DNA from 2 places in the Streptomyces sp. RK9 genome. Region 1 is predicted to be linked to the other one. Evidence: riboswitches for the same ligand, from Rfam matches in the RefSeq annotation. Region 1 holds a riboswitch; the other holds the start of a gene.
The links. Region 1 has a riboswitch for glycine ahead of gcvT (glycine cleavage system aminomethyltransferase GcvT). Riboswitches for the same ligand answer to the same signal wherever they lie in the genome.
Positions count from the first base shown of each region.

Region 2: another riboswitch for glycine. It lies ahead of gcvP (aminomethyl-transferring glycine dehydrogenase); the one in region 1 lies ahead of gcvT (glycine cleavage system aminomethyltransferase GcvT).

Region 1 is NZ_CP173704.1:2,842,626-2,849,909, reverse strand. It holds gene AB6L24_RS32920 (ABC transporter substrate-binding protein) at 1-309, opposite strand, end outside; gene AB6L24_RS32915 (ABC transporter permease) at 412-1,416, opposite strand; gene AB6L24_RS32910 (enhanced serine sensitivity protein SseB C-terminal domain-containing protein) at 1,785-2,600, opposite strand; gene AB6L24_RS32905 (enhanced serine sensitivity protein SseB) at 3,209-4,042, opposite strand; gene AB6L24_RS32900 (AAA family ATPase) at 4,143-4,865, opposite strand; glycine riboswitch at 5,009-5,128, shown strand; gene gcvT (glycine cleavage system aminomethyltransferase GcvT) at 5,287-6,411, shown strand; gene gcvH (glycine cleavage system protein GcvH) at 6,545-6,922, shown strand; gene glyA (serine hydroxymethyltransferase) at 6,948-7,284, shown strand, end outside.
Region 2 is NZ_CP173703.1:3,318,215-3,325,498, reverse strand. It holds gene AB6L24_RS13610 (glutamate--cysteine ligase) at 1-460, opposite strand, end outside; gene AB6L24_RS13605 (hypothetical protein) at 944-1,528, shown strand; gene AB6L24_RS13600 (DUF5999 family protein) at 1,888-2,094, shown strand; gene gcvP (aminomethyl-transferring glycine dehydrogenase) at 2,196-5,084, opposite strand; glycine riboswitch at 5,273-5,370, opposite strand; gene AB6L24_RS13590 (PRC-barrel domain-containing protein) at 5,576-5,938, shown strand; gene AB6L24_RS13585 (DNA polymerase IV) at 6,354-7,284, opposite strand, start outside.

The DNA.
Region 1 (7,284 bases):
CGCCTTGCCCGGCTTGGTGTCGTACGACACCAGCTGCCGGGTGTAGAAGCGCATGAAGTCCCAGGACATGCCGTAGTAGGCGCGCTGCGGGTCGGCCGAGTCGAGGTCCTGCTTGCCGACCATGCGCAGGGTGCCGCCGGCCTTCTTGGACGGGTTGGCGACCTTGTTCAGGGCGGCGTTGTACCCGGCGCCCTTGCCTTTGCCTTCGCCGTCGCCGTCGCCGCCACCGCACGCGGTGGTGGTCACCAGCGCCGCGACGACGAGGGCCGCACCAGCGGTGAGCCGTCGCTTCGAGGAAACTGTTGGCATTTTGTCGCAAACCTCCGAGATTCGCGGTCCCTGGCCATGAGCTGCCTGAGAACCATGGAAAGAGCCACCTGACTGCGGCAGGGGCAAGTCAGTTGGGGACTGCTAGCGGGTTCCCTTGGGGTCGAGCGCATCGCGCAGACCGTCCCCGAAGAGGTTGAAGGCGAGCACCGTGATGAAGATCGTCACGCCGGGGAAGACCATGAACATCGGATCGTGCTCGTACGTCTCCAGGGCGTCGCGGAGCATGCCGCCCCAGGAGGCTGTCGGCGGCTTGACGCCGGCGCCGAGGAAGCTGAGGGCGGCCTCGGTCAGGATGTTGGTCGGGATCATCAGCGTCGCGTAGACGGTGATGGGGGCGACCAGGTTGGGCAGCAGCTCCTTGAACAGGATGTGGCGGCGGCCGCCGCCGAGGCTGCGGGCCGCCTCGACGTACTCGCGTTCGCGCAGCGAGAGCGTCTGGCCGCGGACGATGCGGCCGACGTAGGGCCAGCCGAAGAAGCCGATCACCAGGATCAGGATCGCCACGCGCACGCTCGTGCCCTGCAGGCCGAGCAGATCGTCCGGGAGCACGGAGACCAGGGAGATGATGAAGAGCAGCTGCGGGAAGGACAGCAGCACGTCCATCACCCGGCTGATCAGCGCGTCGACCCAGCCGCCGAAGTAGCCGGCGATGATGCCGAAGAGCGTGCCGAGCACCACCGCGACCACGGCGGCGAGGAAGGCCACGAGCAGCGAGATCCGCGCGCCGTAGACGATCCGGCTGAACACGTCGCGGCCCTTGTTGGGCTCGACGCCGAACAGGAAGTCGCTGCTCACGCCGCCCAGTGAGCCCGTGGGCAGGTTGGTCAGCGGGTCCAGCTTGTCCTGGTGGAAGTCGTTCGGCGGGTGGCCGAGGAGGCTGACGATCAGGGGCGCGAAGACCGCGACCAGGACCAGTACGAGCACGGTGATTCCGCCGGCCAGGGCGACCTTGTCCCGCTTGAGTCGGTTCCAGGCGATCTGCTTGAGCGACCGTCCCTCGACCTTCTTCACCCCCGCACCAGCTGCGGGAGCGACGTCCTCGGTGGGTTTCGCGTCCGCAGGTGTGTCATGCAATGGCGCCGTCATCGTGGCAGGGACCCCTCTCAACCGGCGGTGACCGGCCCGCACTTGCCGCTGTAGCGACGTGATCGTCCGTCGTACACAGGGGCGAAGGCCCCTTGGAGCGGGAGTCTTCAACGGGGTCGTGATCTGTTACCAGACTTGTCGGGGAATGGATGCGCAACCGTGATGCTGATCGAGGTGTTCCGTTATCCGGACGAGACTGAACGCCGGGCGAACGCAGGGCACTTCGGGGTCAAGGCGCCACAGGAGTCCATACCGTCGCTCGGGCACCTTTAGGGGACATCACGCACGTCGGTGCTGATCAGCAAGCTACCGACCGGCGAAATCCGGACGCTGTCCGGATCAGTGCGGAGGGGTTTGTGCCGTTTTGTTCAGTACGGGGCGGGATAGCCGTATCCGCCCGCGGCGGGGGCCGGGGCCGCCTGTGCGTCGCGGTCGTAGAACGGGCGGGCGTTGGCGCGCAGCCACATCGCCACCGGGTCGTGCGGGTCGGCCATCGCCACCGTGGAGACCGGCAGGCCCTCGGGGACGGCGCCGATGGACTGCTGCATCATCGCGCGGACCGTGTCCACCGCGCCCGGCGAGGTGTCGTACACATCGAGGCCGATGGCCAGGTACGGGGCGCCGAGCGCGGGCTGCACCCAGGCGCGGCGCAGCGAGCGGACCGTCGGGGTGCGGTGGGCGTTCTGGCTCAACAGGGCGTAGAACTGCGGGAGTTCGATGGCCGGTTCGGTCAGGCGCAGGGGCCCTGCGGGCTGCAGGTCGAGGCCGCCTGCGATGCGGCGCAGGTCCAGCCAGGGGATGCCGACGCCGCCGCCCGGGGCGTGCGGGTTCAGCCACAGGCCGTAGTGGTCGGGGTACAGGGCGCGGGCCGCGTCCAGGCCGGTGAGCACCTCGTAGCCGCGGTTCCAGCCGCTGGCGGAGAGCTCCTGGGCGGAGGTCACGCAGGGGGCGTAGCCGAGCCCTTCGACCTCCATGTTGCCGTACTGCGCGTCGGGGGAACCCGACTGGCCGTGCCAGAGCAGCATCCACACCTGGTCGTCGGCGAGGGCTCCGAGCAGCGCCTCGTACGCGTCGTAGCGGCCCGGCGCCACCTGGCGCAGCATGTGCTCGACGTTTCCCCAAGCTCGCGGGCGCGCTCCAACAGGGGAGGCCCCGTCGCCCGCGGCCGTGCCCGACGCACTCACCCGTAACCGCCCCTTCACGACTTGCCCGACGTGCTCGACCCGTCCGCACGGCTGTGCTCGGGTCGAGTCAATGGAACCAGCTTACTTCTGGCGTGGGCGCCTTGATCGGGGCTCGGGTCGGGCGTTCGTTCCGTTTCGCCTCGGCTCGGCGTCGGATGCTGTACCGCCGCTGCGCGGCGGCTTCCCCACCCGCCCACCCGTTTCTGTGGGACCCGGGGCGGGGGAGGGGCATTGTTGTGGGGCTCGGGGTGGGGGCGGGGCGTTGCTGTGGGACCCGGGGCCGGGGCGGGGCGTTGCTGTGGGACCCGGGGCCGGGGCGGGGCGTTGCTGTGGGACCCGGGGCGGGACGGGCTGGGTGTGCTTCGGGCAGGCAGTGCGGACCGGCTCGGGCGCGGTCATGGTGGGGGCGGGTGGGTGGGAGAGAGCCTGTCCGGCGATTGAGGACGAGGCGCGGAGCGCCGATGCGGGGGCGACCCCGGCGGGGCCGAGGGTGCCGGGCTGTTGGGCAGGCCCGGGGAGGGCCGTCCGCCTCAGCCCGAGCCCCGGCCCCGTGCCGTCCGTCTTCCCCGAGGCCAAGGGGCAGGTGGGAAAGAGCCCTGGGCAGGGGGTCAGTGGGATGTGTAGAACGGGCGGATGTGGGTGCGGAGCCAGTCCGTGACCGGGTCCTGGGCCACGTCCAGGAGGACCAGGTTGACCGGCCAGGCCGGGGGGAACGCGGTGAGGGCGCGGGCCAGGGCCTGCATGGGGGCCTCGCGGGCGTCGCCCTCCCAGGAGGAGAGTTCCACGCCGACGAACAGGGACGGGTCCTCGCCCTCGACGCTGGCCAGGCAGCGACGGGCCGTCAGGACCACCCCGGTCGCCTGGAACTCGCGGGACGCGGCGCTCAGGAAGTCGACCGGGTCCTCCTTCCAGTCCGGCTCGAAGAGACGGACCCGGCCGCCGGTCGTCGGACCGTCCAGCTCCGTGCGCCCCACCTGGCACAGCGCCGCCACAGCGGGCGGCGGCAGCGGCACGACGACCGTGCCCTCGGGGTTCAGGACGATGCCGAGCTGCGGCTGGAGCCCGCGCGCGAACTCCACCGCGGGCGCCACCGTCCAGCTCATCCGGCCCCCCGTGACCTGCTGGAACTGCTGCTCCGACGTGAAGACGGGAACGTACGCCTGGCCGTCGATCTCCAGCGTGGGCAGGTCGAGCGTGCCCTGGTCGGGGCCACCGCCGGACGGGAGCGGGACCCAGACCCGGCCGCGGCCCAGCGTCTCGACGATGCGGGCGCCCACCGAGTCCGACGGCGGCGCCCCGAGCGACGCGGCCAGGACCCCCTCCAGCTCGTTGGCCGGCCAGCCCTCGTACGGATGCCCGTGCGGATACCCCTGGTCCGGGCCCGGCCCCGGTGCCTGTCCCGGTGCCGGAATGCCGCCCGGGTGGTCCCCCGGATAGTTCATCTGTCCTCGACCCCTGCTCTGCGCTCTGCCCTGCTCCTGTGCTGCGGGCCCGACCCTAACCGGGACCCCCGCAGCACCGCCCCCTCAGCCCCCTCAGCCCTCAGCCCTCGAACCCGATCTCCCGCAGCGCCCCCGCCGCCTCCCGGTCAAGGAGCACCGCCGAGCCGCAGCCCCGCGGCAGCTCGCCCCGCTCGGCGGCGCGGACGAGGAGGCCGACCGTCCTGCGGTGGCGCGCGAAGGCGTACCGCGAGACCCCGCGCCCGCGCTCGCGCTGCCCGTCCAGGGCGACCTCGACGGGCACGTCGAGCAGGAGGAGGTGCAGCGTGGCCCCGCGCCGGGCGGCGGCGCGGCCGAGCCACCGGCGCACCCACGGCTGCGTACCGCAGTCGTGCACGACGACGCCCGCGCCGGAGCGCAGCGCCCGGTGCAGGCCCGCGTAGTGCGCGACCCGGACCAGGGGGCGGTAGAGGGCGTACGGCAGGAGCCGGGGCATGCGGGCCGCCCACCGGTCCCGGGTGTCCTGGGAGTCCACACGCGGGCCCGCCACCGCGCGCCGCATCAGCGTGGACTTGCCGCTGCCGGGAAGCCCGGACACGACCACGACGTCGCTCGCGGCGAACACCAGGCGGCGCGGGCCGCGCCGGGCCCGGTCCCTGAGGTCGCGCACGACGGGCCGCGGGAAGTACCCGAGGCTCTCGCGCACGGGGACACCGGGCTGCGGCGGCACCACGCCGCTCCCGGGCGGCGCCGCACCCGTGGTGGTCGCATAAGCACCGCTCCTGCGCACCGTGATCGGCCTCCCCATGCTGGTCACGTCACTCATCCCCAGTACTTCTCCGTTGAGTGTAAAGAGACGGTAATGCCGCACAAGGGCATTCCGCCGTAGCCGCCGTCGTGAAGAAGTTGCTGCTGTCGTGAAGCGGGGGCGCGTGCAATGATGTGCGCGCCAACTCCATACCGGCCGCTTGAATCCGCGCGGGAGAGTTCCCGGAGACGTGACCGCACCTCGATGCGGACGTCGTCCCGGGGCGCCGAAGGAGCAAGTTCCTCCCTTGAATCTCTCAGGCCCCGTACCGCGCGGGCGAGGCACATCTGAAAAGCGGGTCGATCCCCGGTCACAGGGGCGGCTCCACCCAAGGTGCAAGTCATGACCCGTCATACGCACGGGACGTGGTGAACCTCTCAGGTTCGATGACAGATGGGGAGGATCGACCTCGCCCGTCATGCCCCGGGAGCCAGTACTGATGAGCAATACCCCACGCCACACCGCCCTGGACGCCCTGCATCGCGACCTCGGTGCGACCATGACCGACTTCGCGGGCTGGGACATGCCGCTGCGGTACGCCAGCGAGCGCGACGAGCACAACGCCGTCCGCACCCGCGCCGGCCTCTTCGACCTCTCCCACATGGGCGAGATCACGGTCTTCGGCCCCGCGGCGGTGGACCTGCTCAACCACGCCCTGGTCGGCAACATCGGCTCCGTCGGCGTCGGCCGCGCCCGCTACACCATGATCTGTCAGGCCGACGGCGGCATCCTGGACGACCTGATCGTCTACCGGCTCCAGGACCAGGAGTACATGGTCGTCGCCAACGCCGGGAACGCCCAGGTCGTGCTGGACGCGCTGACCGCGCGCGCCGACGGGTTCGACGCCGTGGTCCGCGACGACCGCGACGCCTACGCCCTCATCGCCGTCCAGGGCCCGGAGTCCCCCGGCATCCTGAAGGCGGTCACGGACGCCGACCTCGACGGCCTGAAGTACTACGCGGGCCTGCCCGGCACCGTCGCGGGCGTCCCCGCCCTGATCGCCCGCACCGGCTACACCGGCGAGGACGGCTTCGAGCTGTTCGTGGCCCCCGAGCACGCCGAGCAGCTGTGGCGGGCGCTCACCGAGGCCGGTGCCCCGGTGGGCCTGGTCCCCTGCGGCCTGTCCTGCCGCGACACGCTGCGCCTGGAGGCGGGCATGCCGCTGTACGGGCACGAGCTGACGACGGCCCTGACGCCGTTCGACGCCGGTCTGGGGAGGGTCGTCAAGTTTGACAAGACGACCCACGCGGACGACTTCGTGGGCGTCGAGGCGCTCCGCGCGGCCGCCGAGCGCGCCGAGTCCGCTCCCCCGCGCAAGCTGGTCGGCCTGATCGCCGAGGGCCGCCGGGTCCCGCGCGCGGGCATGTCCGTGGTCGTCGGCGGCGAGGTCGTCGGCGAGGTCACCTCCGGCGCGCCGTCCCCGACCCTCGGCAAGCCCATCGCGATGGCGTACGTCGACGCGGCGCACGCCGCCCCCGGCACGGCGGGCGTGGGCGTGGACATCCGCGGCACGCACGAGCCGTACGAAGTCGTCGCGCTGCCGTTCTACAAGCGCCAGAAGTAGCCCGGCGGCGACGGCCCACGCCCGGTCCGCGGACGCCTCCGCGTCCCGTCGGCCCCGGTGGCGGCACGCGCCCGTCTCAGTCCGTAAGACCCACGTTCCTCAGCACTCGCCCGCGTACAGGAGAATTCAGGCCATGAGCAACCCCCAGCAGCTGCGTTACAGCAAGGAGCACGAGTGGCTGTCGGCCACCGAGGACGGTGTGGCGACGATCGGCATCACCGAGTTCGCGGCCAACGCGCTCGGTGACGTCGTCTACGCCGACCTCCCGGCCGCAGGCACCACGGTCACCGCGGGCGAGACCTGCGGCGAGCTGGAGTCGACCAAGTCGGTCAGCGACCTCTACTCGCCGGTCACCGGCGAGGTCGTCGAGGCCAACCAGGACGTCGTGGACGACCCGTCCCTGGTGAACTCGGCCCCCTTCGAGGGTGGCTGGCTGTTCAAGGTGCGCGTCGCGGAGGAGCCGGGCGACCTGCTCTCCGCGGACGAGTACACCGCGTTCTCCGGCAGCTGACCACGGCGTAAGGACTGATCTTCCGATGTCGCTTATGAACACCCCTCTCCACGAGCTCGACCCGGACGTCGCCGCCGCCGTCGACGCCGAGCTCGTCCGCCAGCAGTCCACCCTGGAAATGATCGCCTCGGAGAACTTCGCTCCGGTCGCCGTCATGGAGGCCCAGGGCACCGTCCTCACCAACAAGTACGCCGAGGGCTACCCCGGCCGCCGCTACTACGGCGGCTGCGAGCACGTGGACGTGACCGAGCAGATCGCCATCGACCGGGTCAAGGACCTGTTCGGCGCCGAGTACGCCAACGTCCAGCCGCACTCCGGCGCCTCCGCCAACCAGGCCGCCCTCTTCGCGATCGCCCAGCCCG
Region 2 (7,284 bases), on a different replicon from region 1:
CGTTGAGCAGGACGTAGCGGTCCACGTCGGAGAGGTTCGCCGACACCAGGTCCTGGCGCGAGAGCGTCGGCAGAATGCCGATCATCACGATGCCCGCGTCCACCTCGTTCGCTTTTCGGTGGGCATAGGCGAGGCCGGTGCGCAGCTCTTCGGCGAGCCGGTCGAGAACACGGCCGCCCAACCGGTGCGGGGCAATGTTCACTTCCAGATTGAACATTCCGAGCTCGGTCTGGAAATCACGACTCGCGATGCGCTCGAGAACTTCCGCATTCATCATTCTCGGCATGCCGTCGGGCCCCGCCAGATTCAGCTCTATCTCCAGGCCCATCAGATTCTTGGGCCGGTCGAACCGCTGCTCCTCGAGGAGCCGGGCCAGCGCCGCGAGGCACTGCCGGAGCTTGATGCGGTACTGGTGACGATCGGACAGGTCGAACGTTCCTGCCACGACCTTCTCGCCCATCGAAGCGTCCCTCCTCGGAGCGGCCGCCGGCGACCCGGCCGCTGTGTACGGGGGATGATGCCCAGCCGATGTGATCCATAACGCCCCGCGCGGGACCATGGACAAGTACCCTGGAGGGAGTTGCCGCGCGGCACATTCACCAGGCATGACGAAGTGCGCAGTTTCCGGTCCTCGTGTTGTGGTGAAGAAAACCGACGAGAATCGGCCGACCGCGGCCGCGGGGAATGCCGAGGTCATCGCTCGGCAAGCGATCCGGAATCGGGAGAAAAGCCTCGACAGGGCGACCGGAATGCGACTTGTCCGCGATATTCGGAGCGGCTAGGCGAAACACTCCCAGAACACCCGTCGTATAAACTCCGCGGTTGAGGCAGAGAGTTGGCGCTCGCGGTCCCCCTGCCCCCGCCCCTCTGACCCAGAGCTGACAGCGCCGTCCGCACCTGCCCCCGCTCCACTGTGCCTGTCGAATGAGAGAGGCGACCCACTATGCCCCTGTCTGTCCCCCCGGCTCCCGCGCCCGCCCTGCGCAGCGTCCTCGCGGCCCTCGGTTCCCCGACCGCCGTCCGCGGGGCCCGCACCCCGGTCCTGTGCGCCACCCAGGGCCCCACGCGTGCGGAACTGCCGCTGCCGGTCCACGAGCTGGACCACGTCACGGCGACGGGCACGTCCCCGACCAAGCTCACCGGGTGGCGCTTCCTGATCCGCTGCGGCGAGCGCGCGGTCGCCGCGGCCGACACGATGCTCACGCCGGACGGCTGGGCGTTCTCCCACTTCTGCGAAGGCCCGTACATCGCCTCCGCCGAACTGGCCCTGCGGCACGCCGAGGCCATGCCGAAGCCCTACCAGCCCCGGTTGCTGTCCGTACCCGAGCTGTACATGCTCACCCTCTGGCTGCACGCCGACTGCACGGACGACGGCGCCGACGGCCCGCTCGCGCCCACGGACCTCCTGGTGCCGCTCGCCCCCGCGCCCCCCGGCATCGCGGCCCACCGCCCGCACCGCGCCGCCGACCTGCTGCCCGTGCTCACCCACCGCCTGACCCCGGCGCCGCTCCTGGGCTCGCCCGCCTGACGCCGCCGACCTCAAGCTCCGCCGTGCCCCGCCGCCCCGCCCGGGCCGCGGGGCACGGCCGTGAACGGCCCGGTCGCCGCGGGTCAGGGCCTCGTCACCGCCCGTACCGCACCGCCCAACCGGACTAGCCCACTTCGGCTATCACGAACCACCCGAAGAGACAGGGGAGTTGGGCTGAACCGTCCGGGCGGGTGATACGTCATTAAGCAGTAGGAACCGCTGCAGCAAAATCCCTGCGGAAACACGCCCGTAGGGCAACACTGGACCGGACCGACAAAAAACGGGGGGCGGCGATGAACACAGCATCGAGCCGCGAGTCAGACGTCACGACCATCACCACGCAGCGAAAGAACCCTTCCATGTGCCAGCACCAGCCACCGTGCCCGACAGCCGAATCCGCCGACCGGGAAGCCGCGTTCCTCGTGGCACACCACCCGGAGCAGGGATGGAGTCTGCTGTGCAACGGCGTCCTTCTCTTCGAGGACACCGGTGAGCTGCTGCCGAACGGGGAGATCATCGCCCCGCACCGGCCGCTGGGCACCAACCAGGTGATGACGGCCGCCTGAGCCGTCCACCACGCACACCAAGGGCCGGCCCGGACTTCCGTCCGAACCGGCCCTGACTCATGTGCGCCGCATGTGCCGCGGCACCGCGGTTTCAGGCGGTATCAGTCCTCGTACGCATCCAGCGGCGGGCAGGAGCAGACCAGGTTCCGGTCGCCGTACGCCTGGTCGATACGACGCACCGGCGGCCAGTACTTGTCCGCCGCCACCACTCCGGCCGGGAAGACGGCCTCCTCGCGGGTGTAGCCGTGCTCCCAGTCGCCGCCGAGCGCGGCGGCGGTGTGCGGGGCGTTGCGCAGCGGGTTGTCGTCGGCGCTCCACTCGCCGCTCGCGACCTTCTCGATCTCACCGCGAATGGCGATCATCGCCGCGCAGAACCGGTCCAGCTCGTCCAGGTCCTCGCTCTCCGTCGGCTCGATCATCAGCGTGCCGGCGACCGGGAACGACATGGTCGGCGCGTGGAAGCCGTAGTCGATGAGCCGCTTGGCGATGTCGTCGACGCTCACGCCCGTGGACTTGCTCAGCGGACGCAGATCGATGATGCACTCGTGCGCGACGAGGCCGCCGGGGCCCGTGTAGAGCACCGGGAAGTGCGGCTCCAGGCGCTTGGCGATGTAGTTCGCGGAGAGCACGGCGACCTGCGTGGCGCGCTTGAGGCCCTCACCGCCCATGAGGCGCACGTACGCCCAGGAGATCGGCAGGATCCCGGCGGAGCCCCACGGCGCGGCCGAGATGGGCCCGACGCCCGTCTCGGGGCCGGCCGCGGGCTGCAGCGGGTGGTTGGGCAGGTACGGGGCGAGGTGCTCGCGCACGGCCACCGGGCCGACGCCGGGGCCGCCGCCGCCGTGCGGGATGCAGAACGTCTTGTGCAGGTTCAGGTGCGAGACGTCGCCGCCGAAGTGGCCGGGCTTGGCGAGGCCCACCAGGGCGTTGAGGTTGGCGCCGTCGACGTAGACCTGGCCGCCCGCGTCGTGCACCTGCGCGCAGATGTCGGCGACGTGCTCCTCGAAGACGCCGTGCGTGGACGGGTAGGTGATCATCAGGACGGCGAGCTGGTCGCGGTGCTGCTCGATCTTGGCCCGCAGGTCCTCGACGTCGATCTCGCCGTCGTCCGCGGTCTTCACCACGACGACCTTCATGCCGGCCATCACGGCGCTGGCGGCGTTGGTGCCGTGCGCGGAGGACGGGATCAGGCAGACGGTCCGCTGGTCGTCGCCGTTGGCCCGGTGGTAGCCGCGGACCGCGAGCAGTCCGGCGAGCTCGCCCTGCGAACCCGCGTTGGGCTGCAGCGACACCTTGTCGTAGCCGGTGACCTCGGCGAGCCGCTCCTCCAGCTCCCGGATCAGCGTCAGATAGCCCTGCGCCTGCTGGGCGGGCGCGAAGGGGTGCAGCTGGCCGAACTCCGGCCAGGTGACCGGCTCCATCTCCGTGGTGGCGTTGAGCTTCATGGTGCAGGAGCCCAGCGGGATCATGCCGCGGTCCAGCGCGTAGTCCCGGTCGGCGAGGCGGCGCAGGTAGCGCAGCATCGCGGTCTCGGAGCGGTACTGGTGGAAGACGGGGTGCGCGAGGATGTCGTCGGAGCGCAGCAGGGCGGCGGGCAGGCCGTCCGCGACGGACGTGTCGAGCGCCTCGACGTCGGCCTCGACGCCGAACGCCGTCCAGACCGCGGCGAGCTGCGCCCGCGTCGTGGTCTCGTCGCACGCGAACGACACCTGGTCGGCGTCCACGAGGTGGATGTTCACGCCGCCCTCGCGGGCCGCGGTCACGATGTCGGCGGCCTTGCCCGGCACGCGGACGGTCAGCGTGTCGAAGTACGCCTCGTGCACGACCTCGACGCCACCGGCCTCGAGGCCCGCGGCGAGGATCGTCGCGTAGCGGTGGGTGCGCCGGGCGATCGCCTTGAGGCCCTCGGGGCCGTGGTAGACGGCGTACATCCCGGCCATGACGGCGAGCAGCACCTGGGCGGTACAGATGTTGCTGGTCGCCTTCTCGCGGCGGATGTGCTGCTCACGGGTCTGCAGCGCGAGGCGGTAGGCCTTGTTGCCGTCGGCGTCGACGGACACGCCGACGAGGCGTCCGGGCAGGCTGCGGGCGAACTTCTCGCGCACCGCCATGTAGCCGGCGTGCGGGCCGCCGAAGCCCATCGGCACGCCGAAGCGCTGGGTGGTGCCGACGGCGATGTCCGCGCCGAGCTCGCCGGGCGAGGTGAGCAGCGTGAGCGCCAGCAGGTCGGCGGCCACAGAAACGATTGCGCCGAGGTCGTGGGCCTGGTCGATGAGCGCCTTGATGTCCCGTACGGCACCGGAGGCGCCGGGGTACTGGATCAGCACGCCGACCACGCCGCGCTCGGCGACGTCGGCCGGGATGCCGTCCGTGAGGTCCGCGACGACGACCTCGACGCCGGTCGGCTCGGCGCGGGTCTGGATCACGGCGATGGTCTGCGGCAGCACGTCGGCGTCGACGAGGAAGACGCCGTTCTTGACCTTGCCCAGGCGCCGGGAGAGCGCCATGGCCTCGGCGGCGGCGGTGCCCTCGTCGAGCAGGGAGGCACCGGAGGTGGGCAGTCCGGTCAGGTCGGCGACGACGGTCTGGAAGTTGAGCAGCGCCTCCAGGCGGCCCTGCGAGATCTCCGGCTGGTAGGGCGTGTACGCCGTGTACCAGGCCGGGTTCTCCATCACGTTCCGCAGGATCACCGGCGGCGTGAACGTGCCGTAGTAGCCGAGCCCGATCATCGAGTCGAGCACCTGGTTGCGGTCGGCGAGGGAGCGCAGCTCGGCCAGGACCTCGGCCTCGGTCCGCGCACCGGGCAGCTCGAGGGCCTCGGCGTTCTTGATCACATCCGGCACCGCGGCGGCCGTCAGCTCGTCGAGGGAGCCGTACCCGACCTGGGCGAGCATCTTGGCGCGGGCTTCTGCATCGGGTCCGATGTGCCGCTGTTCGAAGGGGATTCCCTGCTCCAGCTGCGAAAGCGGAGTACGAGGAGTGGCGGTCATTGCGGAGGCCTCCTGGTCTGACACGACCTGCGAGGGGCACCACGGCGCGGGTACCCGGACGGCCTCCCCCTCTGTCATCTCAACCTGAGAGCTTCACAGCACCGCCCGAGGACAGCACTGCTTTCACCGTCGGTGAGGAAGGGTTCCGGACGTGCCCGCCCGACGCCCGCCCTGCTTTCCAGAGTGACCTCGTCCGTGCGGTACATGGGCCTGAGAGATTCCGGGGAGGAGTTGCTCCTTCGGCGCCTCCGGTGCTGCCACCGAAGAGCTCTCCCGCACGGGGTCAACAGCCACTCGCCAGCCTACCAGCGAGGACCGCGACCGATCCCTCGAGTGGCCGCCCGCCTCGATGTGCTCTTTCGTAGTGATGACAAGCACATTCCGGACGAGTAAGTACGAGCAGGTACTAACAGGTACGACCAGGAACAAGTAAGCACAACCGGGTACGAGCGCGAACGAGCAGGAACGACGCGCGACCAGTTGGAGGGCCCGTGCAGACCGACATCGATCCGCGCAACCTGATCGGCCGCAAGGCGTTCGACCGCGACGGGGCCAAGATCGGCACAGTCGACGAGGTCTATCTCGACGATGCCACCGGTGCGCCGGAGTGGGCGGCCATACGGACGGGGCTGTTCAGCAGGGACGCCTTCGTCCCCCTGGAGCCCAGCGAGCTGGTCGACGACGGCACCCTCCGGGTCCCCTTCGAACGCGCCCTGATCAAGGACGCCCCGGACTTCGGCGTCGGCCGCCATCTGTCCCCGGAGCAGGAACTCCAGCTCTACCGCCACTACGGCCTGGACCTGGCCCCGCCGCCGCCCCCGCCGGACGCGGACTTCGGCCAGACGTCCGCGTAGCCGACGGGGCGGGGCTGCGGCGGTGGGCCGCCGGGGGGATGTCGAGGCTGTGCCGCTGGTCCGCCGTGGGGCACATCGACGCTGCGCCGCTGGGCCGCCGTGGGGGACGTCGACGCTGCGCCGCTGGTCCGCCCTGGGGGACATTGAGGCTGCGCCCGTCGACTCTCCCCTGGGGCACGTCGAGGCTGCACCGCTGGCCTGCCCGGGGGCACGTCGAGACCGCGCCCGTCGGCTCACCGTTGGGGGCACGCCTCACCTTGGGGGGTCACACACGCCCCGCCCCGGGGGCACACGGGTCTCCCCGGTGCCCCGGGCCCACCCCAGGCTCGCTCGGCTCGCCGTGGCCTGCTGCGGCCTGCTGCGGCCTGCTGCGGCCTGCCGTGGCGCATACCCCGAGCCCCAGAGCCCTCGGCACTCACGGCGCCCCCGACACCTCCGGCGTCCCGGCCACCCCAGGCTCCCCGGCACCCACAGCATCCTCAGCGGCACCGACCTCCGAGGCCGTCCGACCACCATCGGCATGCCCCGAAGCCACCAACGGCAACGGATCCGACGCCTCCAGCTCCGGATCGTCCGTCCGGAACGTCCGCACCCGCCCCGGCGCCGACCCCGGCGTCTCGAACCGCACCGTCACCCGCCCCAGACCACTCCCCTGCACCCACCCCGCCCCGTGCACCGCATGCCGCACGTCGTGCCCGGCCGACCACCTGCGCTCGGCCGGCGCGGGGTACTCCGCACCACCGGCCCCGTCACCACCAGCCTCACCCCCGCCCGCGACCTCACTCCGCCCGTCCCCGTCCAGCGCCTCACCACCACCCGCCTCCCCCGTCCCAAGCCCCACCCCGTTCCGGGCCCCCACATCCGCCCGCACGTCCGCCTCAGCCCTCACCACGCCCTCAGCACCCGTCCCAGCCGCACCGCCCCCCGCGCCCGCCTCCGCTTCAGCCTCCGCGTCGGCCTGTGCCTGTGCCTGCGCGAACAGATCCTCCTGCGTGTAGTCCGCGAGCCCGCTCACCCCGACCCCCAACAGCCGCACCCCGCCCGTCGTGTCCACGGACTCCAGGAGCCGCGCGGCCGCCTCCCGCACCACCCCGGGGTCGTCCGTGGGGCCGCGCAGCGTCTCGGAGCGCGTCAGGGTCGAGAAGTCGAAGCGCCGTACCTTCAGCACGATGGTCCGCCCGGAGTGCCCCGCGTCCCGCAGCCGCTGCACGCACCGGTCGGCGAGGCGCGCGACCTCCATACGCACCCGCACCCGGTCGTGGATGTCCACGTCGTACGTGTCCTCGACGCTGACCGACTTGGTGTCCCGCTCGGCCACCACGGGCCGCTCGTCCCGCGCCAGCGCC